DNA from 4 places in the Paenibacillus sp. TY11 genome. Region 1 is predicted to be linked to each of the others. Evidence: predicted binding sites of a transcription regulator. Region 1 holds the regulator's gene; each other region holds the start of a gene.

Evidence for each region. The regulator Rex, encoded in region 1, represses fermentation and respiration genes when NADH is low (regulators of the CRP and FNR family bind a similar motif). The targets are predictions, from matches to a motif close to TTGTGAAATATTTCACAA.
Region 2: AC6EJC_RS25895 (formate/nitrite transporter family protein) is a predicted target of Rex. The motif match lies at 5,344-5,361, and genes of this name have one in related genera.
Region 3: lpdD (prenylated flavin chaperone LpdD) is a predicted target of Rex. The motif match lies at 6,142-6,159, and genes of this name have one in related genera.
Region 4: AC6EJC_RS15410 (cytochrome ubiquinol oxidase subunit I) is a predicted target of Rex. The motif match lies at 3,627-3,644, and genes of this name have one in related genera.

Annotation. Positions count from the first base shown of each region.
Region 1 is NZ_JCBAIQ010000002.1:370-8,453, reverse strand. Features, by position in the region: gene panC (pantoate--beta-alanine ligase) at 1-814, shown strand, start outside; gene panD (aspartate 1-decarboxylase) at 807-1,190, shown strand; gene AC6EJC_RS02120 (tetratricopeptide repeat protein) at 1,273-1,920, shown strand; gene dinG (ATP-dependent DNA helicase DinG) at 2,077-4,944, shown strand; gene AC6EJC_RS02110 (redox-sensing transcriptional repressor Rex) at 4,990-5,643, shown strand; gene AC6EJC_RS02105 (amidohydrolase) at 5,630-6,931, shown strand; gene AC6EJC_RS02100 (cell wall elongation regulator TseB-like domain-containing protein) at 6,969-7,493, shown strand.
Region 2 is NZ_JCBAIQ010000041.1:6,734-14,817, reverse strand. Features, by position in the region: gene AC6EJC_RS25910 (GNAT family N-acetyltransferase) at 41-535, opposite strand; gene AC6EJC_RS25905 (MFS transporter) at 639-1,889, opposite strand; gene AC6EJC_RS25900 (molybdopterin-containing oxidoreductase family protein) at 1,936-4,068, opposite strand; gene AC6EJC_RS25895 (formate/nitrite transporter family protein) at 4,424-5,269, opposite strand; gene AC6EJC_RS25890 (FAD-dependent oxidoreductase) at 5,657-7,018, opposite strand; gene AC6EJC_RS25885 (glutathione peroxidase) at 7,412-7,888, opposite strand; gene AC6EJC_RS25880 (hypothetical protein) at 7,976-8,084, opposite strand, start outside.
Region 3 is NZ_JCBAIQ010000009.1:185,173-193,256, reverse strand. Features, by position in the region: gene fabV (enoyl-ACP reductase FabV) at 1-770, shown strand, start outside; gene AC6EJC_RS12545 (DUF1540 domain-containing protein) at 1,069-1,221, shown strand; gene AC6EJC_RS12540 (DUF5643 domain-containing protein) at 1,416-2,372, opposite strand; gene AC6EJC_RS12535 (DUF4179 domain-containing protein) at 2,414-3,616, opposite strand; gene AC6EJC_RS12530 (RNA polymerase sigma factor) at 3,591-4,181, opposite strand; gene brfA (ribosome rescue factor BrfA) at 4,275-4,478, opposite strand; gene AC6EJC_RS12520 (DUF4190 domain-containing protein) at 4,572-4,943, opposite strand; gene AC6EJC_RS12515 (hypothetical protein) at 5,166-5,753, shown strand; gene lpdD (prenylated flavin chaperone LpdD) at 5,762-6,112, opposite strand; gene AC6EJC_RS12505 (S8 family serine peptidase) at 6,298-8,084, opposite strand, start outside.
Region 4 is NZ_JCBAIQ010000012.1:111,836-119,919, reverse strand. Features, by position in the region: gene cydD (thiol reductant ABC exporter subunit CydD) at 1-1,157, opposite strand, end outside; gene cydB (cytochrome d ubiquinol oxidase subunit II) at 1,157-2,170, opposite strand; gene AC6EJC_RS15410 (cytochrome ubiquinol oxidase subunit I) at 2,157-3,563, opposite strand; gene AC6EJC_RS15405 (response regulator) at 3,963-5,621, opposite strand; gene AC6EJC_RS15400 (cache domain-containing sensor histidine kinase) at 5,614-7,404, opposite strand; gene def (peptide deformylase) at 7,584-8,084, opposite strand, start outside.

The sequences.
Region 1 (8,084 bases):
ACCAACAATGGGATACCTGCATGAAGGACATGCGAGCTTGATGCACAAGGCGCGTGAAATGGCAGATACGGTGGTGCTTAGCATTTTCGTAAATCCGATTCAATTTGGACCCAACGAAGATCTGGACAGCTATCCCCGCGATGAAGCTCGTGATTTGGAGGTAGCGCGGCGCGAGGGCGTGGATATTGTATTTTTGCCAACTGTAGCAGAAATGTATCCGCAGCCAACCCAAACCAAAATTCGCGTATCCGCTTTGACGGACCGCTTATGCGGCGCTTCCCGTCCAGGACATTTTGATGGTGTAACTACGGTGGTAGCCAAGCTTTTTAACATGGTAGGTCCTGATTTGGCCTTCTTTGGAATGAAGGACGCGCAGCAGGTTGCTGTGCTCCAGCAGATGGTGACTGATCTCAATATGGATGTGACCATCGTACCTTGCCCCATCGTCAGAGAGGCCGATGGTTTGGCCCTCAGCTCCCGTAATGTGTATTTAAGCGCGGAACAGCGTGAGCAGGCGTTGGTGCTGTCCCAGTCACTGCGCAAGGTGCGTGAAGTGAGCGAAGATGTTGTACAGAACACATTTACGATCCGTCAGTTACATCAAATGGTGGAGTCCACCATTACTTCCTCGCCCTTGGCGGACATTGACTACATTGAAATATTAACTTTTCCCGGTCTGGAGCCCCTTCGTCCCGAGCAGCGGCTATGTGATGTTCAGGAAGACGTCATTGTAGCGCTGGCTGTGAAATTTGGGAATACTCGACTGATTGACAATATAAGATTACAGAAAGCGGAGGTGCTTTCCCATGTTTAGAACCATGATGAAATCCAAAATTCACCGGGCAACGGTTACGGAAGCCAACCTTAATTATGTGGGGAGTATTACCATAGATGAGGATCTTATGGAAACATCGGATCTGCTGGAGAATGAAAAAGTTCAAATTGTAAACAATAACAATGGAGCTCGACTGGAAACCTATGTTATCCCCGGACCGCGTGGTAGCGGCGTGATTTGTCTCAACGGTGCAGCAGCGCGTTTGGTGCAGCCTGGTGATACGGTCATTATTATTTCCTACGCTTCTATGTCGAATGAAGAGGCAAAAACATACAAACCGACTGTGGTATTTGTTGATGAACATAATAAACCAGCCCAAACGTTGAACAAGGAAGTACACGCGACGATCATGTAATGAATGGGAGTGCGGATGAAACCCGTCCTTTAAGCGAAAAATGTGAGTGTATTAATCCATCTTTCGTAAGGGCGGGATGCACATGTTCCAGCATGTATTCGCAGAAATGAACAGCATGTTAGATGATATCGTGAAGCATTACCCATCAGCCCAGGGCTCCCGCAGGCAGGAGCTGCTACAGCACTGGAGTCTGCTGCGGAGAATGAGTGACGGAATTATGGATGAGTGGCTGGCCTTTGAGGAAAAAATGGTTTGCCTGCGTGCGGCCGGCTTTTCCACAGAGTCCGGTATGTCTGACACAGAGCTTTCTGAAAAGGAACTGCCTGAAAAGGAGCTGCCGGCTTTTAGCCGGGGGCAAGGGTATTACCGATTACTTATGTACCCTGAGGCAATCCAACAATTTGAGCAGGTGCTACAGCATTTTCCAAACAGCTGGCAGAGTCGCATGTATATGGGAATGGCATATTTTCAATTGGATGATCCAGTGGAGGCTGTATGCCATTTTCAGAAGGTGCTGCACCTGACTGAGCGGCCAGGACTAAAGGCTGTTATCTATAATGCGCTAGGCTGTCTGATGGCAAAGCAGGCCGACGTAGAGGAGGCGCAAAAATGTTTTGCTCTCGCGCATCAGTTCGATCCTGCGTTGCCCGAGCCGTTGCACAATATGGAAGCCTGTTTGTCCGGTGCCGAAAAGCTTCGATACGACAGCTCTATGATGACCTGGATGTAGTTGTCAGACACCGAGTAAGACGATGCATGCCCACCTCCTTAGGCGGCGTGTGCATCGTCTTTTTTGGCTGTCTTAATTTCCAAACAGGCGATCTTCTGCTATGCTATTATACAGAGTTATTATTTTTGTATGTGTCACAAGAAAGGATTAAGTTGAATGAAATTTGCGGTATTGGATTTTGAAACGACAGGCACCCAGTCCGCGGATGACATCATTCAAGTCGGACTTGCAATTATAGATCATGATAACAGCATTTCCCGTGTTTACGGCTCTTATGTGAACCCTGGCAGATCTATTCCACCTTTTATCACCGGGTTGACCGGAATTACAGACGATGACGTCAAGGATGCTCCTGCACTCGAAGAAATGATGATGGAGCTCGTGCCTATGCTGGACGATGTCGTGCTGGTCGGTCATAATGTGGCGTTTGATTTTAATTTTTTGCAAAACGCTCTGGATCGGTGCGGCTACTTGCCGTTTAGCGGAAGAATTTTGGATACGATGGATTTTCTAAAAATTATGTTTCCATCACTATCATCTTATCAGCTGGGTTTTGTTTCTTCTGAGTTCGGGCTGGCGCATGACCGCCCTCATCAAGCAGACAGCGACGCGTTGGCTACGGCTGAGGTGTTTTTAAAGTGTCTGGGTGAGCTTCAAGCGTTGCCTCTGATAACTATACAGCGGCTCAGCGATTTGTTCGCAGAGGAAGGCAGTGACCTTGGATGGTTTCTTGACGGGGTGCGTGAAGAGAAAGAGCTTGATCCTATTCAGGATTTGGAGGGACATCAGTTTTTTCGTCAGCTTGCACTGAAAGTGGAAGATTGGACGGATCTGGCTGCTCCGCGTAGAGAAGATGACCCGAATCCACTATCAGGCGTTTCCTTTGAGGAGTACATGGATGATGTGCGGGACAATTTGCGTTCATCCTTGAGCCAATATGAGGAGCGCGAGGCGCAGATACAAATGATTGAGGGTGTAAATCAGGCACTGAGTGAAGACAAGCATCTGCTAATCGAGGCAGGTACAGGAACAGGCAAGTCCCTCGGTTATTTGCTCCCATCGCTGTATCACAGTGTGAAAAAAGGACAGCGAGTCATGGTAAGTACACATACAATCAACCTGCAGGAGCAATTACGCGAGCGCGATATTCCGATGCTGACCAAGGTGATTCCGTTCCCGTTTCGGGCTGCCATTTTTAAGGGTCGGGGACATTATTTGTGTCTGCGCAAGTTTGAACATAAAATAAACAGAAGAGACTTCGCGACACCAAAGGAAGATTTAGTTACAGCGGCTCAGATGATCGTCTGGCTGACGCTGACGGAAACCGGTGATGATGAGGAACTGAATCTGAGCAACCGTGGCGGGGATTTTTGGGAAACGGTGGCCAGTGATTCCGAGTCCTGTCTTGGTCGTTCTTGCCCATGGTTTCGCAAATGCTATTATCATCGTGCACGTCACGAAGCAGGAATAGCGGATGTGGTTATTACGAATCACTCCAAGTTGTTCACGGACGTCAAAGCAAGTCATCAGCTGTTGCCCAGCTATGAACATCTGGTGATTGATGAAGCCCATCATCTGGAGGAAGTAGCTGGTAAGCACTTGGGAATGCATATGAAATATTTCACACTCGTGCATACACTGACGCGACTGTTCAAAGACAGCAAGAACGGCCAACTGCCTTCACTTCGTCAACAGTTGGCAAAATCGGGCCATGAGAAGTCGACGGATTGGGCCTCAACCATTGACCAGCTGTATCCACTCGTGTTGGAGGTTAAGGAAACTTGGGACCTGCTAAGCGACAAGCTTTTTGGCATGTTACCGGAGCGAAGTGATGCGACACCGGGTGAAACAGGGCAGTTTTCTTCCCGGCTCAAACCGTCGGCCAAGCCTGGGAAGTGGGATCAGGCGGCGGCGTTGGAAAATCAGCTTTATGTAACGATGAGCGAAATTTTGCGCAAGGGCGATAAGCTGATGCTGGACGTCAAGGAAGAGCATGACGATTATGCGGCTGATAGCCTTATTACAGATATTACGGGTCTGCTCAAGGATTTGGCGGGGATCAGGGAAAATTTGCGCTTCTTTATGCGTCTCGATGATGAAACAACCGTATACTGGCTTGAAGCGAGTGGGCAATTCCGTAGTAAATCATTGCAATTTTATGCGGTGCCCGTCGATGTGAGCCGCCAGTTGAAAGAAATGTTTTTTGACAAAAAAAGAAGCATTATTTTGACGTCTGCTACTTTATCGGTAGATAAATCATTTCAGTACATGACTGATCAGCTCGGCTTGCAGGAGGCCGCAGATCAAGGGCGGCTGATGACTTCGCAGCTCCCGTCACCCTTTAATTACAGGGATCAGGTGTTGCTGGTCATTCCACGGGATTTCCCGAGTGTAAAGGGCAGTGTAGGAGATGCACATTTTGTAGATATGCTCGTTAACTCTCTAGGAGCGACTGCTCAGGCGACGCGGGGGAGAATGCTCGTTCTGTTTACTTCCTATCGGATGCTCCGGCAAGTGTATGAGCCGCTCAAAGAGGCGTTAGCATCCAGCGATATTACCGTGTTGGGACAAGGTGTGGACAGTGGGAGTCGCAGTAAGCTAACCCGCCGTTTTCAGGAAGCCAAGGCTTCTGTATTGCTGGGAACCAGCAGTTTCTGGGAAGGCGTCGATATTCCGGGGAAGGCTCTGACTTGTCTGGCCATCGTCCGCTTGCCGTTTCAACCGCCGAATCACCCGTTGCTGGAGGCAAAAAGCGAGTTGCTCCAGCAGCAGAAAAAGAATCCATTTATGAAGCTGTCTGTACCACAAGCGGTCATTCGCTTCAAACAGGGATTTGGGCGGTTGGTACGTACAGCGAGCGACCACGGGGTCGTCATCGTTTACGATACGCGCGTGATCGAATCCTATTACGGAAAGCACTTTTTGTACTCGTTACCGGGACCAAAAATGGAGCATATGCCATCGGAGCAAATGGTGCCCCGCATCGCTGAATGGCTCCAATCCGCCCCGGAGACAGAGGCATAACGGACGGACACCTAAGCATGTCCGTTACAATTAGGGGGAGCAAGTATGAAATCAGATAAAATTTCAGAAGCTGTCGTACGGAGGTTACCCGTATATTTACGTTATCTGAATGCACTGCACAAACGGGAGGTGGCTACGGTCTCTTCTCAAGAGTTGGGACAGAGGTTAGATTTGAATCCGGCCCAAATCCGGAAAGATCTCGCCTATTTTGGAGATTTTGGTCGGAAGGGTATCGGCTATGATGTTACTTATCTTATTGAGAAAATACGCCATATCCTGAAAATCGACCAGCAAATTAATGTGGTATTGGTCGGAGCGGGTAATCTGGGGCAAGCCCTTTCGAATTATAACGCTTATTTAAAAGACAATATGAAGATTGTAGCGGTATTTGATTCGTTTCCGGATAAAGTTGGAACCAAGATCAATACGTTGGTCGTTCAACCAATGGATGAATTGGAAGCAACTGTTAAGGAAAAAAACATTCGAATCGGGATTATTACCGTACCTGATTTTGAAGCACAGCACGTGGCTGACAGGCTTATTGAGAGTGGAATTGGAGCAATCCTGAACTTTGCACCCACTACTCTTAAGGCACCGGCCAATATTCGGATACATGCCACAGATTTTACAACGGATTTGCTAAGCCTCGCTTATTATTTAGAGGACGGAAAGGAAGAAACACAATATGACAGTGAATAAATGGATAATTAAAAACGGCTCTTTTGCCGTAAATAGACCGGAAGCTGGGGTAATCCATGGTTATATGATTGTGGAGGATAGCCGTATTACTTACATTGGTGAGACTTTGCCTGCGGGTGAGGAAGAGACGGAAGCGATTGACGGTAAGGGACTGCTGTTTTTACCTGGCCTGATTAATACACATGGTCATGCGGCGATGTCTCTGCTACGTGGGTATGGGGACGATCTAGCTCTTCAAATATGGCTTCAGGAAAAAATGTGGCCTATGGAAGCCAAGTTTACATCTACGGATGTGTACTGGGGTACATCCTTGTCTGTGCTGGAGATGCTGAAAGGTGGCACAACGACCTTCCTGGACATGTACGATCATATGGATGAGGTGGCTCGTGTAGCTGAAGAGTCAGGTATTCGTGCAAGTCTGATGCGTGGAGCAATTGGATTATGTTCGGAGGAAGAACAGCGGATCAAGCTGGCTGAGGCCGTGACTTTTGCGCGTAACTGGCATGGTAAGGCAGACGGCCGTATTACAACGATGATGTCTCCACATGCGCCATACACATGTCCGCCTGCGTTTATTGAAAAATTCGTACAAGCTGCGCATGATCTGGATTTACCGTTGCATACGCACATGTCTGAGACGATTGCCGAAGTTGAGCAAAACGTACGCGACTACGGTTTGCGTCCGGTTGCACACTTGGATCAGCTTGGCTTTTTCTCCCGTCCTTCGCTTGTTGCCCATGGCGTTCATTTGAACGACGAAGAAATAGCTTTACTGGCTGAACGTGGTGTAGCGGTTTCGCATAATCCAGGAAGCAACTTAAAGCTGGCAAGTGGTGTGGCAAGAGTGCCTGAATTGCTGCGTGCAGGTGTTACCGTTTCTCTCGGAACAGATGGTCCTGCCAGCAATAATAATCTGGATATGTTTGAGGAAATGCGTCTGGCGGCACTCATTCACAAAGGAGTATCCGGTGACCCTACGGCAGTTCCTGCGAATGAGGCGCTGCGTCTGGCAACGGAGTACGGCGCAAAGTCGATTGGTTTAAAAGAGGTAGGAGCGCTGGCAGCAGGCAACAAGGCTGATTTTATCGCGCTGGATCTGAATCAGGCACATTTCTTGCCGCGTACAGATCTTATTTCCCATGCCGTATACTCTGCAAGCGCCAAAGATGTGGCTCATGTGTGGGTAGACGGTCGTCAGGTTGTGAAAAACGGTGAGTGCCTGACTATGGACGAGGAACGCATCAAACATGAGGCACAAGCCGCCTTTGAAGGGCTGCTGTCGCGCTAATTCAGGTGTCACATCCCCTTAGAGAGGAAGCACAGGTTTGAAAAATAAGAAAAAATGGATAGCGGTCGCCATTTTGGCCGTGATACTGATCCTGGTCAGCATCTTCTGGTATTATTCCTATGTTACTCAAGACCAGGTGGCTGAGAAAAATGCCGCTATCATTAAGGCTAAGCAATCGGGTGGTCTGGTCAGCACGACTGAGACATGGAAGTCAGTGTGGGATCAGGTATATTGGGTGGTTCAAGGGAAAAACGCACAGAATGAAAATATAATGGTATGGGTTCCTTTTCAAAAAGTGGAGGGACAACCTAATGTACCTGCCGCAGATAATAGCGGTGTTCATACCGAGCTGCTGAAAAACGGAGTCGACGAGCAAAAAATGACGGCGATAATTCAGCAGCAGCTTCCGGGTGTAGAAATTGTAAGTCTCCAGCCGAGTGTGTTCAATGGCGAATATGTATGGCAGCTGTTTTACGATGATGGAAGTCATCATTACTATACCTTTTACCGTTTCTCAGATGGGGGAGCGACGGGTGTAAAGTATACTTTGCCCAATAACTGAGGTGATGGCAGGTCCAGATTCCAATTATATGACAGTCCAATTCCCACTGATCGACGGCGGTATGACGTTCCTTTAAATAAGGTAATAAGCCTCTTTATTACAAAGCGTAGGGCTTTATGCCGTATAGGAACTATAATCCGTATGATTGTTTACACATAAAAAGTAAATAGCAAAACAAAAAGCCGTAAACACGATAAAATTCGTATTTACGGCTTTTTTTACTACCGCTCGCGAAGCTTGGCTGAAAGCTAGCATTCAACCTTTGCGCACCTTGGGTTCGATCCATAGCTTTTCTGGCCTAGAGTCTTTTCAGTTTATCAAAAGGAACAAATTGCATTTATAATTTATTCGGCATACGTGTTAAATTAATAGTCCAGCCGATAAAGGCTGACTACAAACGGTCAAACAAAAATCAGAGATTTTTTATGAGTTTGAACAACCTGGAATTATTTAAATGTTGATTTGATCGGTTTAAAATGATATATTATTGCTCCGGTCCGAAAATCATTATTGAATAATAAGGCTCGGGTGACTCAGCTGGAATTATTTACAGGTTGATTCGATTAGATGAAAATGTTATATTATTATTCT
Region 2 (8,084 bases), on a different contig from region 1:
CGGACATTAAAACCGAATGTTGCTGTCTGTAGCCTCCGGCCTATTTTAAGAAATAGGCCATTAACACATCATCCACGAATTGACCTGCTATATAAAACTCCTCATGCAAACGTCCTTCAATCGTGAAACCGCATTTTTCATAAAACATAAGGGCTTCCGTATTACACGAGAGTACCCGCAAACTTAATTTGCGTATGCCCTCGGCAGCCGCAATGTCCTTCATGGAGTTCATGAGCGCCGTCCCAATACCTTTACGATGATAGGCTGGATGTACAGCTATATTTATTTCCAATACATGACAATTACTAGCCAATAGCGTTGGAGGACGAAATCCAATATACCCGCAGAGCACTTCCTGTTCGATGGCGACCAATTGGGAGCCCGGAGGCGTATTGCGTAAAAACTCTCCGCGCGACTTCCATGACAGCGAAGCGGGAGCCGTACGTTCATTCCATACCAATTCGTCCAGCGCAATCAGATCAGGAGCATCCTTCATCTCCGAATGACGTATCGTCAAGGGTTGACTTGTAAACAATTCCTTTCAATCCTTCCTGTGAAGGCTTTCCTGATGCAATAACTGCAGCCATCCATCACTATTGTACCATAATCATAGCTCATTACTGAACTTTTATTAGGACTTAAGAACTGGAAGCGTCCGCCTTGGAAGTAGTAGCATCAAAAGTATCCAAAATATGCCGGGAACGATTCAACCAGCTATGCAGGATGAAAAACAGGATCGACAACACCGCTACGCCCGATGCCAGCCAAAGTGTGGGCGGTAACCCACCGCCATCATACAACTTCCCCATAATATAAGGTCCCATTACCCGTCCGGCTGCGCCAATGCCCCCCACAAGTCCAATGTAAAAGGGTGCACCCCGACCTCCATGATCAGACAGGAATGCGGGAACCGCAGGTGCAATCAGCATTTCTCCCAGGGTCGCCAGTACCATGGCGAATATCATCCCCGTATAGTTCTGTGTACCCAGGATGACGATATAAGCCGCCAAATAAAATCCTCCGGCCCATGTCATTTGCGCTGAAGCATGATGGGCATACAGCCGTTTTATCCAAAAAATAATGGGTTGTGCAGCAAAAATAAGAATACCATTCAGCGTCCATAGTAACCCATACATCGTTTTAGGCAAGCCCTGCTCAATAATATAGGGGGATACACCCGTATTCCAGATTGAATTGCCAAACCATAAAAAAAGCGAGCCTAACCCCACGAAGAGATACAGCCTGATATCACGAAACAGCAACCGAGCTGGTATTTCTTCTCTTTTCTTCACAGACTTGCTGAGTTGAACTTCCCCCTCTTCCCGATCCACCCTGCTCAGATAAGACCAAAAGAATCCGGCAAATACCGCAGAAGTCACCCCGTTCATCACAAAGCTGAGCTGATAGGAGAGGTCCGCCAGAACGCCGCTCAATCCCGTTCCCAATGCCACCCCAATATTATTGGCGACATAAATAATATTGAACAGCTCGCCACGGCGATCAGCGAAGCGAAAGCCTACAAAGGCCTGAATCGCAGGCACAGATACCACATTAAAAAAGCCGATAAAGCCCATCATGATGACAAATGCTACCCAATGACCACTGGTAAATGGAAGCGTGAGAAGTCCCAATGCGTTCATGGCCAGTGAGCCGACAATCAGTTTCTTGGCTCCAATACGGTGATAAAGGGCTCCTCCCAGCACCTGACCAAAAATTCCGCCCAGAGACTGCACTAAAATCGCAATCCCCGCATCTTCCATACTACGGTTCAGCTCGTCAAATACGTACATGCTAACCAACGGCCACATCAGGGAACTTCCGGCGGAATTAATCAGGCTGGCAACGAGAAACACCTTTACTTCTTTCGGATAAGACTCCAACCATTTCATATCTTTTGTTTCTCCTTTTGCATCTGACGCCATAAAAGGCATAAGCTCATTGGCGCTTCACATTCACCACCGTTGAGAAGAAAGTAGCCCCCTGTCCCATATCCGACAGCCGATCAGAGGTTAACGCATTGGCACGCTGTCTGCGCCCCTTACCTTCCCACCATAACCCTTGGCTAATCACTGTACCGGGCAGCATCAGATCGGTGACTTTGGCTTTCAGCTCATACGTCCCACGATCATTCCATACGGTAACCGGATCCCCATCCGCGATGTCCCTTGTCTGTGCATCCTCCGGATGAATTTGTAGCAAGGGCTCCCGCTCCAGTCGCTGATGCTTGGGCAAATTAGCGAAAGTAGAATTCAGAAAATTATGGTTAGGCGGTGAAATAAACATCAATGGAAACCGCTCGTCCGCTTGCGGTCGATGTTCTCCGTCATACCCTTCGATTAGCGGCACATATGAAGGCATCGCGGGCAGACCTGCTTGTTTCATTTTTTTCGAATATAACTCAATCTTGCCTGAAGGCGTGGTTAGACGATCCAGATAAGTAGCCTTTGGCGTCATATCGAGCTTTACAAAAGGTGACTCTTTCAAGGCTTCCAAGGTCACACCGTTGAGATAAGGATTCGTTGGATTATCAAGCGCGCCCACGATCATGTCCTCTTCACTTTCCGTAAATGCAGCTTCGTCAAAGCCCATAGCCCGTCCGAGCAGGCTAAACAGCTCATAATTGCTTTTGCTTTCTCCGAGCGGAGCAATGACGGGTTCCTGCATCTGGATATAGTGGTGCCAGTAGGATTTGTATAGGTCTGTACCTTCAAAGGAAGACGCTGCAGGCAGCACAATATCCGCATAACGGGCCGTATCGGTAAGGAACAGGTCATGAACGACCGTGAATAGATCCTCTCGTTCAAACCCCTCAGTCACCCGTTCCGTATCCGGTGCTACAACCACCGGGTTACTACAATATACGAATAACGCCTTAATCGGCTGTTCCTTCTGTAGCAGCGCTTCTCCGATCCGGTTCATGTTGATCACCCGGGCATCCGGGTTCTGTCGCAGATCAGGACGCGCCAGATGGGCACCGTTAATTTTGGCGTAAGCGCCATTGGAGCGCGACGCTCCCCCACCGTGCTTCAGCCATTGTCCAGTGAGCGCGGGCAAGCATGTAACCGCGCGTACGTTCATACCGCCATTATCATGATGCTGAAGCCCATTACCGATATTGATATACGCCGCTCTTGCCTTTCCGTACATTTCCGCCAAACGGATAATATCCGCTTCCGGCACGCCAGTAATCCGCGAAACCCGCTCTGGTGTATACGACTTAACATGCTCGCGTAGTTCCTCATGACCTACCGTGTAGCGACGTAAAAATTCGTCGTCCGTCAGTCCCTGATCGAACAGCACATTCATAACACCCAGCGCGAGCGCCGTATCCGTCCCCGGATATAACGGAATGAACCAATCCGCCCATTGCGCCGTCCGGTTGCGATGAACGTCAATAACAACCACCTTAGCACCTTTTTTACGTGCCTTCTCAGCCAATACTACCTGATGCATGTTGGTGCTGATGACATTTCCGCCCCACACAATAATGAGGTCTGCATTCTCTGTGTCCTCCGGGCTGGTGCCGCCCTTAAAACCCATAACGGATGCCCAGCCTTCATTCCCGGCCACGCTGCAAATCGTCTGATCCAGTTGGCTTGAACCCAGTGCATTGAAAAATCGGCGATCCATCCCATCCACACTCAACACGCCCATATTGCCATAAAAGCTGTAGGGGAGAATGGATTCCGGTCCGTCCGTACGCATCAGCTCCTTGAACCGACCTGTAATGGTATCGACCGCCTCTTCCCAGCTAATTCGTTCAAACTTCCCTTCCCCTTTAGGGCCTACACGCTTCAACGGATAGAGCACCCGATCAGGATCATATACCCGCTCCGTCATATTGCGAACTTTATTGCAAATAGCCCCTTTGGTAATGGGATGATCCGGGTTCCCAGTCACCTTGACAATCTTTCCATTTTCCTTGTGAAGGAAGAGCCCACACGTATCCGGGCAATCTAACGGGCATACAGCCGGAAAAATACCGTTCTTCTGCTCCGTCATCCGCTGTCCTCTTTGTAAGTTTTGTTGAAGCGTGGCCTCAGGAGGCGCGCTATTGCGATGATCCATTTGTTGATGCTCCTTTCCGTTACCGTTTCCAAAAATTACACTGCTCTTATCATATCCACAGCTATAGCCTATGGCAAGAGAAGGATTTCCCCACACAGCCGCTCTCCAAAATATTAAAAAAATCCGTCTGCTGCATAGAGCAAAACGGATTTTAAGAATCATAATTTTTTTTTTATAATTCTGTTTCATCATTTCTTACCGAGGGTAAAAGAGATCAAGGCATTATGGACGAGAGCACACTCATCCTCCATGCCAAATCATGGACCACTCCCAAAAAATCCGCCATGACAGGTTTCGTTCCCCCGGGCCTGTCATGGCGGATTTGCTTTGTTCATTTCTGCTCAAAGTTACGTCATTAAGCATGATCACTTAACGGTTTTGATGCAACCGAAGAAGTGGTTTGAGATTCATTCACTGGATGTGCGTTGGTTTGAGGCTTTTTTAAATAGGCCAACCAGTAGGCTCCAGCCACAAACAGGCTTCCTCCTACCAAATTCCCTAGCCAAACCGGAATGAAGTTCATAACATATTCTGCCCATGTAAAATGGCCTGCAAAAATAGCCGCCGGAATGAGAAACATATTGGCTACAACGTGCTGAAATCCTATAGCGACAAAGGCCATAGTCGGGAACCAAATCCCCATAATTTTGCCGCCGATGGAGTCTGTGCTATATGCCAACCATACAGCCAGTGCTACGAGCCAGTTACATCCTATACCCGATATAAACGACTGCAAAAAGCTTTCATGCAGCTTATGTCCTGCCATATCCACCACTTTATCCAGGTAAGGACCCGTTTCTGTCAAACCCAGCACATGCCCAAAGAAAAATGCAACAAATAACGCACCTGCAAAATTACTGAGCGTAATAATCGCCAAATTACGAAGCATGGCCCCCGTCTTAATCCGTCCTGCCCATCTCGCCAAAGGGACAGCCATCATATTGCCGGTCAACAATTCTCCGCCAGCAATTAAAACTAATACCAGGCCTACAGGGAACACGGCAGCTCCAATAAAGGTAGCAATGCTTCCCCATTCTTTAGGCGCACTTGCAATAACACGTATATCCAGCAAAAACCCGAGTGCAATAAATGCACCTGCCAAAAATCCCAATACTACCGCCACAGTCCACGGGTTGTTTGCCTTGGCCACTCCTGTTTCTACCGTCTTTTCGGCAATTTGCCCCGGTTTATAGCTCGCCATATATCCCCGCTCCTTTAATATCTTTTCACTAAAATATTCTTCTTTCATATTTTATTTAAAATCAGTGATTTTGTTTGTGAAAAAAATCACTTTCTTGAGTATTAAAAAAACAGCCCTTGGATCAAGGACTGTCTTTCTGTATTATTACATTTACTGCGCTACTACACGCTTTACATTTAATTGTATTCTTCCTTTTCAACTGCTCTCAAGAACCAAATAACTCCGCCCATACCACTTGCTGCGACCACTACAAGAAAAAGGATATAAAACAAATCCATAAGCTACTTACCCCCTAATCCTTATGCTACTCTATATTGTACTATAAGGATTCGTCCGTACGTCTCAGATTGTTGACAAACTTATGAACAATGTCACAGACAAATCTAATTATACAGTAACTGGGTTCCGTTCGGATATTGTAGGCAATGCTTGTAAACCTGCTGCATTCAGGAAATTCCAAGGCTTGTTATAATGCGGCTGGAAGAAGAAATCGACAAAGGCCAACTGGTCAATGGTCATATGATTTTGAATGGCTACGGATAGTGTGTTAATGGATTGCGTCAAATCCACTTTCGACATAATTTGAGCCCCCAAAATTCTTCGTGTCTCCTGCTCATATACCACTTTCAGTAATACCTTTTCGGAGGTTGGCATAAATTCAGGCCGGTAGCTGTCCTCAATGGTTACAGCTTCTACAGTCATGCCTTCGTCCGTTGCTGCCGCTTCCGTCATGCCTGTTCCTGCGATATTGTCTTCGTAAATTTTGATACCCGAAGTTCCTTGTGTTCCCATGTAGGCAATGGTCGGTTGTACCAGATTACGTGCCACCAGCGTACCCATACGAACCGCGTTGGTCGCCAATGGGATATAAGCCATTTTGCCTGTCGGATTATAGCGAATTGCACAACTGTCGCCTGCTGCAAACACGTCCGGGCAGCTACTTTGCATATAATTGTCCACAATGATCGCACCGTTAGGCAACATATCTACCTGGCCTTTGAGTAGATCCGTTTGAGGACGGAAACCGATACAGAGAATAACAAGCTCTGTTTCATATTCTCCTTTGGAGGTCACGACTTTATTCACCTTACCGTTCGTACCCTCAAAACGACTCACCGTCTCGCCAAGCACCAGCTTAATACCATGATCCTTCAGGGAATTTTCAATCCGGTCTGTATACTCATGGTCCAAATACTTATTCAATATACGATCAGCACTGTCGATCAGCGTTACGTTTTTACCGTTCATTTGGAAAGCCTCTACCAGTTCAACACCGATGTATCCAGCTCCGACGACTGTAATGTTCTGTACGTGCTTGGCTTTCTCAATGATATCATTCGAATGATTATAGTTTTTACAGAGCAAAATATGATCAAGTTCAATGCCTTCCAGCTTCGGAATAATTGGCCACGATCCCGTGGTCACAATCAATTTATCAAATGTGTCCGTAAATTCTTCACCTGTTTGGAGATTACGTGCATGCAGCGTCTTGCCTGCGGTATCCACACTCGTTACCTCATGAAGCATCTTGGTCACTACACCCAGGTCAGACAGTTGATCCGGGGACGAATAAAACAATCCGTGCGGATCCTTGACGACACCACCTACGTACAGCGCAATACCACAAGATAAAAACGAAATATTGTCATTACGCTCGTAAACGGTAATTTCGGCATCTGGATAACATTTAGCTGTGTTGACGATAGCTGCCGTGCCTGCGTGTGTACATCCGATAACTGCTACTTTCATGTTGAATTCCTCCTTGGTGTGTGGGCATAAAATGTATAATAATTGTGAATAGTTTCACGTAAACAACTTGCCACTACTTGTGATTTATTTCACTTCATGCGCTTATTATAATGTGATATTTTTCACATTACAATAGCTTTTTATGATATTCACAATTTGTCCACATTTAAAAAAGAAAGGATATACGAGATCAGCCGTTTGCTGAAATGTCTCTTTGCTCCATTCAGTTTTCCCTGTATGCCCCTTGATTATGCCCTTGGAACAGACTTTCACATGATGCGATGACCATTAGGCGAATGCGTATGTAGAGAACAAAAAAAGGGTCGGTTTCCCGGAAACATGCCGGAAATCAGACCCTTTTTAAACATATACTTTGGAATTAAAGCGAAGCTATTATAGCAATTGCTCAATGGCTGCTTTCATCGCTTCCGGTGACTCCTTAGGCTCAAAACGACCCACAGGCACACCTTCACGATTCACAATAAATTTCGTGAAATTCCACTGAATTGTACCATCTTCCTGTTCTCCAGGTTGCTGCTTCTTCAAATATTCAAACAGAGGCGCTGTATCCGGTCCGTTGACATCCACTTTGGCGAATACCGGGAAATTAACCCCGTAATTCAGTTGGCAAAATTCAGCCGCTTCCTCGCTGCTGCCCGGCTCCTGACCGCCAAATTGGTTGCAAGGAAAGCCTAATACAACTAATCCCCGATCCTTATATTCGTCATAAAGCTTTTGCAAATCCCCATATTGCGGGGTAAGTCCGCATTTACTGGCGGTATTCGCAATAACCAGCACCTTACCGGTGTAAGTATCCAGAGAAACCTCCTGATTCGCTGGTGTTACGGCATTATGTGAATAGACAGACATACAGCATCCTCCTTCGTATCGCTTGGTTTAGGTTTCATAACCTATTTTACCCATAACGCGACGGACATGCCAACCTTCACAGATACTTTACCATGATGCCACCACTTCGAGTCTGCGTTCTTCACGTTCGGAAGCGGACATTCTTGGGCAAGCATAACAATAACGCTGGCCTCCACCTGTTTTGTAATATTGGCAA
Region 3 (8,084 bases), on a different contig from region 1:
CAGGTCGCCGTACAAATCCCCGCACAGGCGAAACGTTTAATTCCGTGCTTAAACCTATTGGTGAACCCTACACCAATAAGACCGTTAACTTCCACACCGGTGAAGTCAGCAGCGTGACGCTCGAACCCGCAACAGAAGAAGAAGTACAGAGGACTGTAGAGGTTATGGGCGGTGAGGACTGGAAAATATGGATTGACGCCTTGCGTGAAGGCGGTGTACTCGCTGATAACGCCACTACCTTCTCATTTTCGTATATCGGTTCAGATATTACACAAGCCATCTACAGAGAAGGCAGTATCGGAAGTGCAAAAGATCATCTGGAGTCGACAGCACGTCAGCTGAACGATCAACTGAAAGCTACAGGCGGACGCGCCTTCGTCGCAGTCACCAAAGGACTCGTTACCCAATCCAGCTCCGCCATCCCTGTCGTTCCTCTGTATATTTCCGCTTTATATAAGGTGATGAAGGAAAAAGGGCTGCATGAAGGGTGCGTAGAACAGAGCTACCGCCTGTTTGCCGAGCGTCTGTACGCACCAGAAACTCCTGTAGATGAAGAAGGTCGTATTCGCATTGATGATTGGGAACTGCGCGAAGACGTGCAGGCAGAGGTTGCGAAAATATGGGAGGCGCTGACGACAAGCAATATCTACGAATTGTCGGATCTTGAAGGATATCGTCGCGAATTTTTCCAACTGTTCGGCTTTGAGTTCGAGGGTGTGGACTATGATGCTGACATTGATCCCATCGTAAATATTCCTAACGTGCGCTAAGTCTTTTAGTGCTGTCCTTATGTCAGAAAAACATAAAAAAGCTGTCTCCGGCAGAGAAACATTTCGTTCTGCATGGAGGACAGCTTTTGTTTTTTAATTAAAAGGGACACTTGTGTCCGCTTTGAACTACAAAATAAAGCAAACATTGCAATTTTAAAATTCATTTGATATTGTACAAGTAGGCATAGCAAAATCCCTCTTTTTAACAAGAGGGTAGATACAGTTGGACAAGTCCTACCTTGACTAACCGTGATACTATTTGCTCAGCCCATCACATCCATATAAGGAGGTGAACAACATGGCAAAAGACGTTTTGTGTGAAGTCAACTCATGTACGTACTGGGCTCAAGACAACAAATGTAGCGCTAGCTCCATTTATATCGTAAGCAACAAACCTGCGAACACTCACACGTCCGAAGAAACAGACTGTAAAACCTTTGAAGCCAAGTAAACCTTTGATTTCAAGCCAAACCATAGCTTTATAATGAAGGAGCCCATGCCCGGGTTCCTTCTTTCTTATGATATTCTAACAAGAATGATAATTATTATCAAGTTCTTTTTGCAGTAATGGATTGAATCTTACGAAGCACAAAAGAAGCGTTGCCTGAACGATTCGCTCCGCTTCTTTTGTTTTTCTGTATAAGGTCAATTACTCAACGGGATTACCATTTCTAAGTCTTTATGGTATGTTTTAACCTCTTTACCCTGGGCATCCTTCATAGGCGCCCATTTCTTGTTGACGGTCAGCGTATACGGCCTGATGGTGATGGAAGAGGGTCTGGTTGCAAACGGAGCATACATTTCATCTTCGTGATATTTGAGCGCCGGAGCCTTGTAATAAATTCCCCTCATTTCTTGAGCAATCAGTTTGCCTTGCGGGTCCGCAATGTCATAATACATCTTGGTTGCACTCCAATTTCCAGTCTGTTTGGATGTACTCGGCACTTTACCATTGCTATCAATAATGATCCGGGTATTGGCCGAGGAGAGCTCAATCTGCTTGACGGTATAACTGAAATCTCCGCTGCTCTGCGTTTTTTCCGGCTTAAGGACCAGTTTGTCCTTCACCGTATTCTGCACAGGCACCTTAAATGCAAACGGTTCTTTAATGCCGCTAACATTGATTTTTAATGCCATTTCAAATGAGTCTGGCAGATTTTTTTCTGATAATCCTTTGTCTAATGTAATCTCTATTGTATTATCCAACATTTTCTTATTTTCGTCGAATACCGCGTTTGTGAGTCTCGTATAATTTATTTTTTCTCCATTAATAGATATTTGAGGATCTATTAGGTAACCCTTTTCTAACTTCTGGGATTTGTCCTTGCTGAAAGGAGGCATTGTACTGATCTTGTTGATCCCCTTGCGTTCAATTTGCACGGTCAGACGAATCCCGTCATATTTCACCTTTTTGACCGTCAGTGTGACGCCATCCCGGGTCAGACTGCTTGCGCTTGCCGTTGGGGCAGTTGATTGTGCAGCTGCTGCCTGGATTTGCGATGCAGTATCGGAAATCGTCACTCCTGTACCCATAATCATAGTTACTGAAGCTAGAATAGCCGATTTGAACATTATATGCTTCACTTTAATATATTGCTTCATTCGTATTTTCTCTCCTTTATCGTCCGGGTTGGGTTGTTTTATCATTGAGATGGGACTGGGATCGTCATTTCCAAATCCTTATGATATGTTTTGGCCCAATTTCCCTCTTGATCCTCTATCACAGACCAGTCCTTCTTAACCGTCATAGTGTACGGCTTGATCGTAATAGAGGTCGGTTTTTTTGCAAATGGACTGTATGCTTCATCCTCATGGTATTCGGAATCAGGACTGCGATGGAACAGACCTAACATATGTTGCTCCAGCTGATTTCCGTCCTGATCCACAATGTCGTAATACATTTTAGTCGCGCTTAAATCGCCTGATTGCTCCGCGGTGCTCGGTACTTTGCCCTTGCTGTCCACAATAAGACGGGTTGTTACCGGAGTCAGCTCGATCTGCTTCACCGTGTAACTGAACGTTCCGCTGCTCTGTGTCTTATCAGGCTTCAGCAAAATTTTGTTTTTGGATAAATTCTTCACCGGCACCTGAAATTCAAATGGCTCATGGAAGCCGCTCACATTCACTTTTACTGTAATCTCAAATTCGTCAGATAGATTTTTCTCCGACAGTCCTTTGATGATTTCATACATAGCCATATTGTTGATGAGCTTGCCGTCTTCCTTTTTGCCAACCGCGTCCGTAAACGAACCGTACACCATCTTTTGTCCTTCAATAAAGACCTTAGGTGTGAACAAATACCCCTTTTTTTGCTTTTCCACGGGTACCTTCTCCAATGTATTCCCCTCGACACTCACGGCATCCTCGGGCAAATAAGGGGACATAATCCTCTCATCTTCTACCCCTTGGCGTTCAATCATGAACACCAGCCGTGTTCCGTCAAACATAACCTCTTTGATGTTCAAGGTCACTCCATCGCGGGATACACTCAAATGGGGTGTCGTCGTCAATCCAGATTTACTGGCTTGCTGCAAGCTTCTGTCAAAATTATATTGGAATACGCTGCCGATCAACGGGATGTTTTTTAACGTTTCGGCCATAGCCGGAGACACAAAACCGCTTCCCAGCACCAGTCCTCCCAAAACTGCCGCAGCAGACGCACTAATAGCCACTCTTTGGGCCCATGTGCCTTTTTTATGAGTCAACTTCCTACTCACCATGTCCATTTCCCTCAACCTCTTCATAATGTCATCCGTATAGCTAACCTGAGGCATCTTCTTATTTTGGACCGTGCGGCGGATTTGCTCCATTTGCTCGTGTTCAGTTTGATCCTGCCATGCGCTCATTTGTTAGCCCTCCTTTTTTCATTTTTTGCTGAATCAGCTTTTTGCGTAACCGTTCATACTTTTTTCGCAAAGTCGCGGGCTTGCAATCCATAATTTCTCCGATCTCCTCAAAGCTGTACTGCTCAACAGCTTTCAACAGCACAAGATTTCTTTCTTCCGAATTCAGATTCATTAAAAGCTCATCGACTTCGCGGTCATCATCGGATGGATGGTAATCATCGAAATGTTGCTGTTGCTCTTTTTGTATCGATATTAATCGATGCCAGCGGCTTTTTTTCCTGATTTGATCCAGGCAGTGATAGTACGCTACTTTATAAAGCCACGCCGAAAAGGAAACCTGCTGTCGATATTTACCTATCGCCTGATATACTTTGATAAATATGTCCTGTACCGCATCCTCCGCTTCCTCGCGGTTTTTCAGGATGTAATAGCAATACGTATATATCTGCTTTTCAAAAGTACGTATGATGGTGGCATAAGCCTGTTGATCGCCAGCTTTGACGCGTTCCACGATGGATTCTACATGTTCTGTATGGTCGTTGGCCCCGGGGCTGAACCGTTCCATAGGATCACCTCCTTGTGTGTCCGTCATCATCCTGTATAACGAATACTGTCTTCATGATTGTGACAACTTCTATAAAAAACAAAAAAATTCTCGCTAAAGACAAAAAAAAGAAGCGTCGCTCTGAACGATTCGCTTCTTGTGCTTTATTTTTTGTAATAGTTCCTGCTTGGTTGGCTTCATTCGCACATGCTGTGAGATCTCGCCATAATGACCATTCGTTTTGCGGCTCTGTGCAGCGCAATAGGTTCCAGCGCGTTTCGCCTTGCTCAGCGCTTTTTGTGTTTGAGTACGTGCCATCCGGCTTCACTCTCCTTCATTGGACTCCTTTTATCATAACATCCAATAGTCAAATCGTGAATGGTTTGTCTGACTCAAGCATTCTTCAATTCATTAAATATCTGAAAAAATATCCGGATCGCCACTTGAGGCCGCCACAACTAAAACAACAACTAAGAAAATGATGATCAGCGCATAAATCAGTGTACCAATAATACTGCATACCAGTCCAGCAATGGCCATACCTCTGCCTTGCTCGCCATGACGGTTAATTTCCTTCAGGGAAAGACTGGACAAAATAATACCCACAATTCCGATAATCAACCCAAGATAGGGAATGACAACAGATAAAATCCCGAGCACCATCGAGGCAACAGCTTTACTGTTTGTAGGTGGAACCACTGGGGGCGGGTTAAATGGGGCGTTATAATCGTTCGTCTCCTGAAAAGGATCGGAAGATCGAGGCTCCTTGTAAAAATCACTCATCTGTTTAATTCAACTCCAATAAGTAAAATAGCAATATATAAGTTCTAGGGTACCACAATCTTACAAATCAGGACAGTACTTATTTCAAATTTCTAAATTAGAACGTTAAAAAGAAAAATCATAGCTACATAAGCACTTTTTGAGGTAACCGGGCATACAGTATTTTACCTATTACAGATAAATTGCGCTCCATGAGAGCATCCTGCCAAGGAGGACGGAGCTATGTTATATCGTGTAACATCCCGCAAAAAGGGCTCGCCTCACAAACGTTTAACCGCTGACACGCTCAGGAAAATATCTGCCGCTATGCTGCCATTTTACAAAGCTATTGCAACCCGCCGTGCTTTTGCCGTCCAATGGTCACGAGCTGTCGTTCAGGGCAATTTGGATCGGATGAAATCCCTCCTTTGCTCGGTAGCTCCATTTGCCGCCAAGCAAGGCTTAGGCACGAATGGCATCGGCTACTTTATTTCCTTTTTAGCTCAGCCGCCGATGCTCTATTATACGAACGGAACGACGATTCCACCGGGGACTGTGCAGTTTACGTTTGAGCCGAGGGTTCATCGCGCCATCGCCAAAGCCGTTTTTCCGCTGTATCGCGAATTGGCACGTAATCCATGTTTTGCTTCTGCCTTAGCCAAAGCGATCAACAGGCAAGACCAGCGTGCAGTTCATGTCATGATCCGTAGTTTAATTCCATCCTCTACGCTAAAATCCGTGCAAATTGAGGATGATGGCTTTGCATTACTTTTTAAGTACGCCTTTAGTAAGTATCCATATCGCAATCTACTCATTCGGGAGTTCACTTAAAAAGATCGCTACAAGCGTACTTGCTTGAGTTCTCCAATAAGTTCTTTTCCCAGTTGTATAGCCATGTCTGTCAGCACTCGAATCTCATCCTTGGTTGCATGATCCAAATGCGCCCCGCAGCAAATGGCAAAGTTGCCTGCAAACTCTTTTCGCAAACGAACTGCAATTTCTTCGGTAATATAAAATTCCTTGTGGGTTTGCAATTGCACAGTTTGAATCGGCTCGAGCCTGGCCCCTGCTGTAATCGTTCCCAAATGGGGTTGATCACCGCCTGAAATGAGTACAACAATATCTTCCCCCATAAAATAGGCATCCAGCACAAGACGGATACGCCCGCTTTCTTTTTGCAAATGAATCATATGATCCTCTCCTGCTTAAAAAAATATTATTGTGAAACGATTCACTTCATAGAATTCTATTCAATTGTATCGCTTCCTGAACGGTTCGACAATTTAAAAAAGACCCACAGCAGCCTCTATAAACCGGGGCTTGCTGTGGGCCTTCATTGCTATTCTAAAAAAAGCCTTCCATTCCCTACTCGCTGTTAACGGATCGTGATCGTATGCACAGTCTTACCGCTTGCGCCGTCATTATCCGTCACCGTTAGCTCTACGGTATACGTTCCGGCTGTGGTGAATTTATGCTTCACCTTGGAACCGATCGCTGTATCGCCATCGCCAAAATTCCAGCTGTAACTGACAATTTCACCATCTACATCACGTGAAGCTTTGGCGTTAAATTGTACATTTTTGTTCTTCTTGGCTGATTCGTTAGCCTGAATAATGGCTACTGGCTTTTCATTCGATGTAGGTGGATTCGGATCAGGGTCCTGTCCTCCACCATTGGTAACATACAATCTTCCCGGCGCCTCCGTCTCCACTTCATTTCCCGCTGCATCCCTTACCCGGATCACGATGACTCCGCCTTCCAGGTTCAAAGAAGATGAAGTGAAATAAGTACCTTCATAGTGGCCTGACGAAGTTTCGTTTAACGGAATTTCGTTGCTGGCCAAGGTGGACAAGTTGAAGGGCAGCTCCACATGGAAGGCCGCCTCCAAGCCGGATGCACTGTCAAAGGATACTCGTACCGGCTGTCCTGGAGTGATGCGCACATCCTCAGCAGGGCTAATATTTTCGAGCTTAGGCAGAGCTGTATCGACATACACCGAGCGGGTAACGGTCGTTTCGTTTTCGGCAAGATCCTTGGCCGTCACCGTAATTTGATTTTCACCTTCGTTGATAAGTAACCGCTTGTTAAAGCTGCCGTCACTTCCAAATTCGGCTGGCTCGCCGTTAATCGTCAATTCGGTGAGGAACTCGTCATACACCGTACCGACTACACTTACGACACCTGCATTCGTACGGGCTCCTTCATCTGGCGAAGTCAGGATCAGGCCCGGTTTAGTCTGGTCGAGCGTCACGACCACCGGCTCGGAACGATCCGTTAATTTGCCGTATACCGCTGCTTGAACACTTAGCGGATTAGCACCTGGCTGAAGATCGACCGACAGACTGAACTGACGATCCTTCACCTTGGTTGTGCCAGCCAGTTCCTTGCCGTTAAAGAGCTGAATATCGGCTCCTTCTGCTGGGGAAGTGCCTGTTATGGTAATCGACTCTTCCTGCGTATAGGTTGCCTTCGTAGGTGTTGTAATTGTTGGAGCATTCACCGGATATCTGACGATAGCCCGGATCATGTAATTGCCTTCGTCTTCAGGTGATTGGCTCCATGTGCCGCTCACACCCTGCCAGCTGCGAAGTGCATTCGGTCCACTCTCATCTGTAGCAAGACCCGGCGACTGTGTGCCTACAGCAGACTGCGTATAAACGATGTAAAAGTCACCTTGAACCGTCACCGGCTCTGGCAGCTGTACTGTCGTCCATTGTGTCTCATCCCGTACGGCAGTACCATCGAATGGACCAGCCAATAGACGTCCAGGTGCGCCCGCCGCACCGGAGGCATCATAGACAGAGTATTGGAATGCCGTTCCTCCCGGAGTCGGGAAGGCTGAGTTCCAGAACAAAAGTGATGCACCTGTCACTTGAGCCACTTCCGACTCAGGTGTCATTCTGACTGCCCAAGAGTTGCCCGCCGCGTTAAAGGCTCTGGCATTTTCTCCTGTACCGTCATCATAGGCGATGCCTCCCTGGAAGCCGATGAAAGGTTTCAACGTGACATTCGCTTCCACACTGCCGTTTGGAGGGGCAGTAACGGATACGCTATCGCTATAATAATTCTCGGCCGCAATGGACAATGTGTATGTTCCTTCCAGCACGTCCAGCGTAAATTCTCCAGCCTCATTCGTCTCTACCGGAGCAATACGTGCATCCT
Region 4 (8,084 bases), on a different contig from region 1:
CCGATCATGTTCATGTGCGGTTCAACATTTGCAGACACATGTTCAAGCCGCGCGGAACCGTCTTCATTAAGGAGGCACACATTGGACAACTCGAGGGTATCTTGTCCTGTGATGTCCAATCCTTTACCGTTATCCGCATCCTTAACATTGACCGTACTGCCACTCCCCGTGAGGGTATCCGCAGAATTTATGTGTGGCTCTCCTTCGGTCGCTTCATCCTCTGTACCGAGAATGGAACGCATCGCTCCCCAAGCCTCCTTACCATCCAGTGAGGCATGATAGTCTGATCCCAACTGGCGTATAGGCATAAAATATTCTGGTGCCAGAATAAGCACCGCAAGTGCTGCCTCCAGACCCACCGAACCACTAATCAGGCGCAAACCCAAGCCTACCGCGACAAAAGCGACCGATAGCATACTAAAAAAATCGAGGGCAAATGAGGAAAGAAACGCCACCCGCAGCGTACGCATCGTTGCCGTGCGGTATTGGTCGCTGACCTTCCCAACGCTTTCCCCATGCTCTCGGCTACGCCCCAAAAACCTTAGTGTCTGTAGTCCACGCAATGAATCGGTGAAATGATGTGATAACAGACGATAGGAACGCCACTGCTTATCTGCCTGCTTCCGCGCCGCCAAGCCAAGCAAAATAAAGAAGCCCACCAGGATCGGCATCGTAGTCGTCAAAATCACACCTGAAATGACATCTAACGTGAAAACATACACAAGCACAAGTAAAGTTACAGCCATCATGTCAATCATGCGAGGAATGGACAGTTCCAAATACGTGCGAAAACGATCCACCCCGTCCAGAGCTAGCGTTACCAACTTGCCGCTACCTTCCTTCGCAGCAAAACCCGGACCCCGCTCGAACAAACGTGCAAGCAGACGCTCCCGTAAGGAAGCGCCTGATGCTTCGGCAAAACGGCCGGCTGTCCGGCGTTGCAGCCAGATCATCGTATGCCTCGTTGCAAAAGCCGCGAAAAACAACGCCAGCGACGGCCAAGCCATCACCAGCGGATTTTGTTCAAATAAAATCGTAACAGCCTTTGCCAAGAAGATTGCTTGTGCAATCACAGCGGCCCCCTGGAGCAGGGAAAGGGCGGCCAGCAGCAGCATTACTGGCCGAATGCCCTTTAATTCAAACCATGCTTTATCCATTAGTATTCCAAATGATCCTTCTCACTGAGACGCTTATGGAACACAAAATAGCTCCACGCCTGATAAGCCAACACAAAGGGTAAAAGCGTTGCTGCAACAATCGTCATGGCTTTCAGTGTGTAATGACTGGAGCTTGCATTATATATCGTCAAATCAAAAGCACTGTTGATCGAACTCACCATAAATCTTGGGAACAAACCGACGAATAATGAAACGAAGGTCAGCAAAATCATTGCACCTGTCATCCCGAAGGCCCATCCTTCACGGCGCTGCTTCAGGAAATACCATGTCAGCACATAGGCGACAATTCCCACCGCAACCGCAACATACATAAAAGGACCGCGACGTGCAAATAAATCCGTTGCAAAATAAGTCCATACCACCATACCAGCGAGTAAAATCCCAAATACCGGAAGAAATTTGGACGCGATCACACGAGCACGATCCCTTACTTCTCCAATCGTCCGCAGAGAAATAAACGTCAGTCCGTGCATCAGGCACATTCCGACCACTGTCAGTCCAATCCATACGGTATATCCATTGAACACATCGGAAAATCCAGCTTTCAAATCCATGTTTTGCTGAATCGGTACACCTTTCACCAAAGCCGCAAAGGCCATACCGAACAGCATCGGCGGCAGGAAGCTGCCAATCAGAATGCAAGCATCCCACGTTCCTGTCCACCATTTCCCTTCTGCCTTGCCACGGAACTCAAAGGAGACTCCACGTAAGATCAAACCTAGCAAAATAAACACAAATACCAGATAATATCCGCTGAACATGGTCGCATAAAAATGCGGGAAAGCGGCAAACATCGCACCCGCTGCTGTGATCAGCCACACTTCGTTGGCATCCCAGAATGGACCAATCGTATTGATCATCAAACGTTTTTGTTGGTCATTACGCGGTACCAACCCTGTAGCCATCCCCACGCCAAAATCAAAGCCCTCCAGAAAAAAGAAGCCGGTGAACAATACAGCGATTAATAAGAACCATAAATCATTTAGCGACAATGGTGTCACCCCCTTGAGCAAATGGGTCATGAATGACCGTTTGCTGATGTGGCTCGATATCCGGACCTTTGCGAGCCGTACGGAAAAACAGAAACGCCAGCACACCTGTTAAAATTAAATACAATGTGGTAAATGAGATGAACGAGAACAGCACTTCTCCTGCCACAACAGTAGGCGAAACAGAATCTTTTGTTTGAAGCAAACCAAATACAGTCCACGGTTGGCGACCTATTTCAGTCATGATCCAACCAGCAGTATTCCCAATGAATGGAAGAGATATCCCCCATATCATGAGACGGAAGAACCAGCGATGCGAACCCTCCAACTTTTTACGGAAAGTCAAATAAGCTCCGTATAAAGCAAGTGCAATCATGGCGCACCCCGCCGCAATCATAATGCGGAAGCTCCAGAACGTAGTACGTACTGGCGGGATATAATCGCCCGGACCATAGGTTTTTTCATATTCTGCCTGAAGCTCATTCATACCAGGCACAGAGCCGGAAAATTTACTATAGGATAGAAAACTCAAAGCAAAAGGAACTTTAATCTCAAAGGTATTTTCCTTGTTTCCAGGATCAATCCATGCGATAACCGTCCAAGGAGCCGGGTCACCACTGTTTTCCCACAAACCTTCACTGGCAGCCATCTTCATTGGCTGTGTTTTCACCAAATATTGAGCCTGACCATGACCAAACAAAGGAATAGCTATAGCGCTGATTAATGCAACAATAATACTTAATTTAAAAGAAGGTTTAAAAAAGTCCATATTCTTTTTGTGCATCAGCTTCCATGCACTAATACCCGCGATGAGAAATGCCCCCGTCGCAAAGGCAGCAAACAACGTATGCGGAAATTCCCATAGCAGTTGTTCGTTCGTTAACAGAGCGGCAAAATCTTTCATTTCTGCACGCCCATTTTGAATCTCATATCCTACTGGACGCTGCATGAATGAATTGGCAGCCAGAATCCACAAAGCCGACAACATCGTACCGATAGATACCAACCACATGCAGATTAAATGGACACTTTTGGACAATCTTTCCCAACCGAATACCCATAATCCGATAAAGGTTGATTCCAGGAAAAATGCAAGCAGCGCTTCAATTGCCAGCGGCGTACCAAATACATCACCCACAAAACGAGAAAAGTCCGACCAGTTCATCCCGAATTGGAATTCCTGCAAAATCCCGGTGACTACGCCCAGTGCAAAGTTAATCAGCAGAAACGTTCCCCAGAATTGAGCCATTTTTTTGTACAAGTCATTTTTCTTGATAACATACATAGTCTCCATAATTGCCACCAACAACGACAATCCAATGGAGATCGGCACATAAACAAAGTGAAGAATCGTTGTGGTTGCAAACTGCAACCGTGCCAAATCCAATACGTCCATGATGTTGCTCCTCCCCCTGCACTTCTCTTAACAATGATTTATAGTCTGAAGCCTTCTTTATATTTGTGATAGTATTCACATTCTTACATATGCAGCGGTCACTTTTTAGGGAATGACTCACTCAGCTACCTTCACCATTGTTTTCATGATCCGGCTTCAGAATATCCCCATTATATAGAATAAATTTAAATAAAATAGAATCGAAAATGTGAACATCGTGTCAAAGGTGTGTCATAACGATGACGAATTTATGAAAACAGCCTAAATTTCTTAATAACTGTGATATTTTCGATTGATCTATCCATTTTTTTACCATACAAAAAAAGCCTCTCTTCGTTCGGAGGACGTTCCTCCGACATCTGCAAGAGAGACTTCATAGCGTTAAACCAAGGGGATCTATCAACTGCCATCTGTTCCTCCGTTCTTCTGAACCCGATTACGGTAAGAGGAAGGCGACATCCCAGCATACTTTTTGAATTTACTATGAAAATAATCTGCATTCGCATACCCCACGCGTCCCGCCACCTGATGCACCTTAATTCCCTGTGCAAGCAATTCCCTTGCTCGCTCAATCCTCACCTTATCCAGGTAGGCATTAAAGGCCTCGCCTGTATAACTTTTGAACAGTTTACCCAAATAGCCACTATTGTAATTAAACATATCTGCCAGTAACTCGAGTCGCAAATTTCCATCATAATGACTATGTATAAAGTCAATCATTTGTTTCATGATGATCTCTTTGCCACCAGTATCAGTCTGGCCAATCCATTTCAACACATGCTCCAGCGAGTGATCCACCAGCTCGCACAATGTGGAATAAGCATATACATCGGTTATCAAGCTGGAGTGCTCCTCCAGCACGGCTCGGCTGTGCTCCTGTCCAGCTGCATACTTGTTAAGCGCCAGTGTGAATGTCTGAGCGAACGCCGCCTTGATTGCAGATTCTGTACGATAAACCCGTGGAAATCGGGCTTCCATTTCCTTAATTACACGGGTCGCAGCTTCACCATTAGCCATATCCAGTGCATAGTACAGCTTTTCTGCATAGCGTATGGGATCATCCGCGGCTCTATCATTCAATGCATCCATTCCAGCATCAACAGTCTCCAATTCGTGTAGATCACCGGGAAGCATTACCCTTTCTGCCCGGAACAAAAACGTACGCTCCAATAATCGTAGCGCCTGCTCAAAAGATCTGGCGATATCGTTAAGAATGTCTACCGGATCACCGGCAGCCACATAGATTTCCGTTACCCACGGCTGTAGCTCCTGTCGCCAAGAAGCCAGTAGCTGAACAGCATCTTCCTCCGTTTTTAACGTGGCGGGAAGCAATAGGCCCGTATATATTCCGGCTTCAAACACAATGCCTCTGCCCTGCTCACGGCACATTTCTGTTAGTCGCTGCTTTGATGCCGACTGCCGGGCTTGCCGATCCCAGTCGGGTATACGCAAATCCAGCAAAATGACCTGATAGCTACCCCAGTCCAATGCTGGTAACGCCAGCTGTTGTCCGTGTTTTCCATCGCCGCTTTGATGTTCAGCTTCCTTGGATGCTCTGTGAAGAGAGTTGCTGCGTTCCACATCATCAGGAGCCTGCTCTCCATGAACCGGAAACAGTAGTGCTTCGATCCAATCACGCTCATAGGAAGGCGGACTCCCCCATTTGCCGTCTTCCTTTTCGTCCTCAATGCTTTGCCGTACCCGTTTCAGCTCTGTCGTCATTTCTTCCTCATCAACTGGCTTCAATAGATAACCATCCACCCCGAAGCCCATGGCTTGCCGTGCATAATCAAAGTCTGCATATCCGCTTAATATGAGAAAATGAAACGGCTCCCCGTTCATTTCACGTATGCTTCGTATGACCTCCAGTCCACTCATCCCGGGCATACGAATATCTACAATGACCAGTTCCGGCCGATGCTCTCCGAATTTTTCCAAAGCCTCGCGTCCGTTCCCTGCCGTATCTACAATACGGAAGCCACAATCCCCCCAGTCAATAATGGAGGACAATCCTTCACGAATCGCGGGCTCATCATCTACAATCATTGCTTTATACATTCGACTCTTCCTCCCTTGGTATGGAAAAGTATACGGTTGTTCCTGCCTGTAATGCGCTTTCAATATGCAGACCATAACGTTCACCATACATCAACGTTAGACGTTGGTGAACATTACGCAGACCAATACTGCTCCCTTCCGGCTCATCCGTACCCGTGATACGAGCCAGCAGACGGGTCAGTTGCTCCGCTTCCATGCCAATCCCATCATCCGCCACTTTAATTTGCAGCTCTCTTGGTTCTATCGTAATATCCACTTTCACGGTAACTGGCTCTTCTTTATTTTCTAGGCCATGAATGACTGCATTTTCCACCAGCGGCTGTATAATTAAGGGAGGAATCGACATGTCCTTCGCGCTTTCATCCAAGTTCACTTCATAGATCAAGCGATTTCCAAACCTGAACTGCTGAATTTGCAAATAGGATCGCACCATATCCAGCTCCTGAAGTACCGTCGTTTTGCCACTGCCAATCTCCAGATTCCTGCGCATCAGCCTGCCAAGCAAACGCACCGTCGTTGCAATCTCCGCTTCCCCGTTCAGATGTGCTTTCATTCGGATGGACTCCAGCGCATTAAACAGGAAATGCGGATTAATTTGGCTGGCCATCATTTTTAGCTTGATATCCTTTTGCGCCAATTCAAGCCTGTTGTTGTGCTCACTCGTTTCATAGACCTGCGCCATGAGCTGGCGGATACTACTCACCATATAGTTGAAACGGCGGGATAAATCCCCGATCTCGTCCCTTCCCTCCACACTCGATACCACATGAAAATCGCCCGCAGCTACCTTACCCAGTTCATAGCTCAACCGCTGTAGCCGTTTGGTAATAAGCCAGGAAATGATGGTAATCAGAATCAGCGCCATAACCAGCACTGCAAGAACACACAAAGCACCAATCAGGCTGATTCGGTTTGCTCCCTGCACGATATGTTCTGTCGAAAACACCGAAATAATCGTAAATCCGCTCACACTAGAGGCTGGAAGCAGCTCATCTACGATGATGTTTGAGGGCTTTCCGTTTATTTTTGCTTCATATATACCCTTACCCGCACGCTGGACATCAAAGCCCAAATGTAAATCCGTCAACGTCTGACCCACCGACTGGGGACGAGTAGCTGCGACCACAATTCCGTTACGATCCGCAATCAGTGTTTCAAACGGCTCCTTGCTCAACATATGATTCAACTCGGTCTGACTCAGCGCTATCATCAGAACTCCCTTGGTATTGTATTCGGGAAATGGAATTTGCCGTACCAGACTCAGGCGATTGATCGGGTTATCCTCCTTATCCTGAATGTAAAACCAGTTAATCGCCGTCCCCTTCAAGGCCGTCTGGAACCACGGCTGCTGCTCAATGTTGGAGTTCACAGGAATAAACTCCAGATTATTGACGAGCGTCGGATTGTACGAATAGAACCGGATGCTAGCAATCTCTCTATATTGCTGGGCATACTCATTAAAATCCTTGTATTGATGATACGCATTCATCAGCTCTACCATACCCGAATAACGTCGGTTCGACATATCCCTCAGCCTTTTATCGAACATGAGCCCATTTGAAATATCCGTTGGCACTCGTAGTAAATTCGCCGTCTGACTCTTGATCTTTTCCACATTATTTACCGTCTGGGCAATCGCACTATTCAATGCCTGCTCTCGCAAATAAAAAGTAACGCAGCCGCCAACCACCAGCACCGGAATCATGACAATTAGTACGTAGGAGAACAGCAGCTTATTCCGCATACGCATATTATTCATCAGAAGCCGTACGCCACGATACATGCCATCCCCCCATAAGATAAGCGCTTACATTTTTATGTATATTTCATATACTCCATCCCATACTCCATCACTACCTACATGTTTCCAGTTTAAAGCTTCGCAACATCTATATCTATATTTTTTTGCAAATTAAAAAAATGTGGCGAACGGAGTCACCACACTTTACGGATCATGAACAATTAACGTACAAAAGGTTCGATATGCACTCCCTGCGGCAGCTTATGCGGATCTTCCGGGTTGATACGGTCATAGAACATAATACCGTCCAAATGGTCCATTTCATGCTGTACTACAATCGCTGCATAGCCTCTGAAGGTCAGTAGTTCCTGAGTTCCGTCCGGCAAATTGGCCTTAATGCGAATTTTTTCATAACGCGGAACATATCCGGGTATGTAACGATCCACTGACAAGCATCCTTCACCCTGTTCCAAATAAATCATGGATGTAGAGTGGCTGACCAGCTTCGGATTAAACAGCGCATACTCTATCGTTTTGTCTCCATCCTCATAATAGATAGCGCACATTCTTTTATTCAACCCTACCTGGTTGGCGGATAGCCCCACACCCGGGCGTAGATCATAGCGGGTGGCCAGCTCTTCATTTTGGCTATTTTTCAGATAATCCAGCATCCATTGCATCTGTTGAAGGTCCTCTTCAGACAGCGGCAGGCATACCGGATC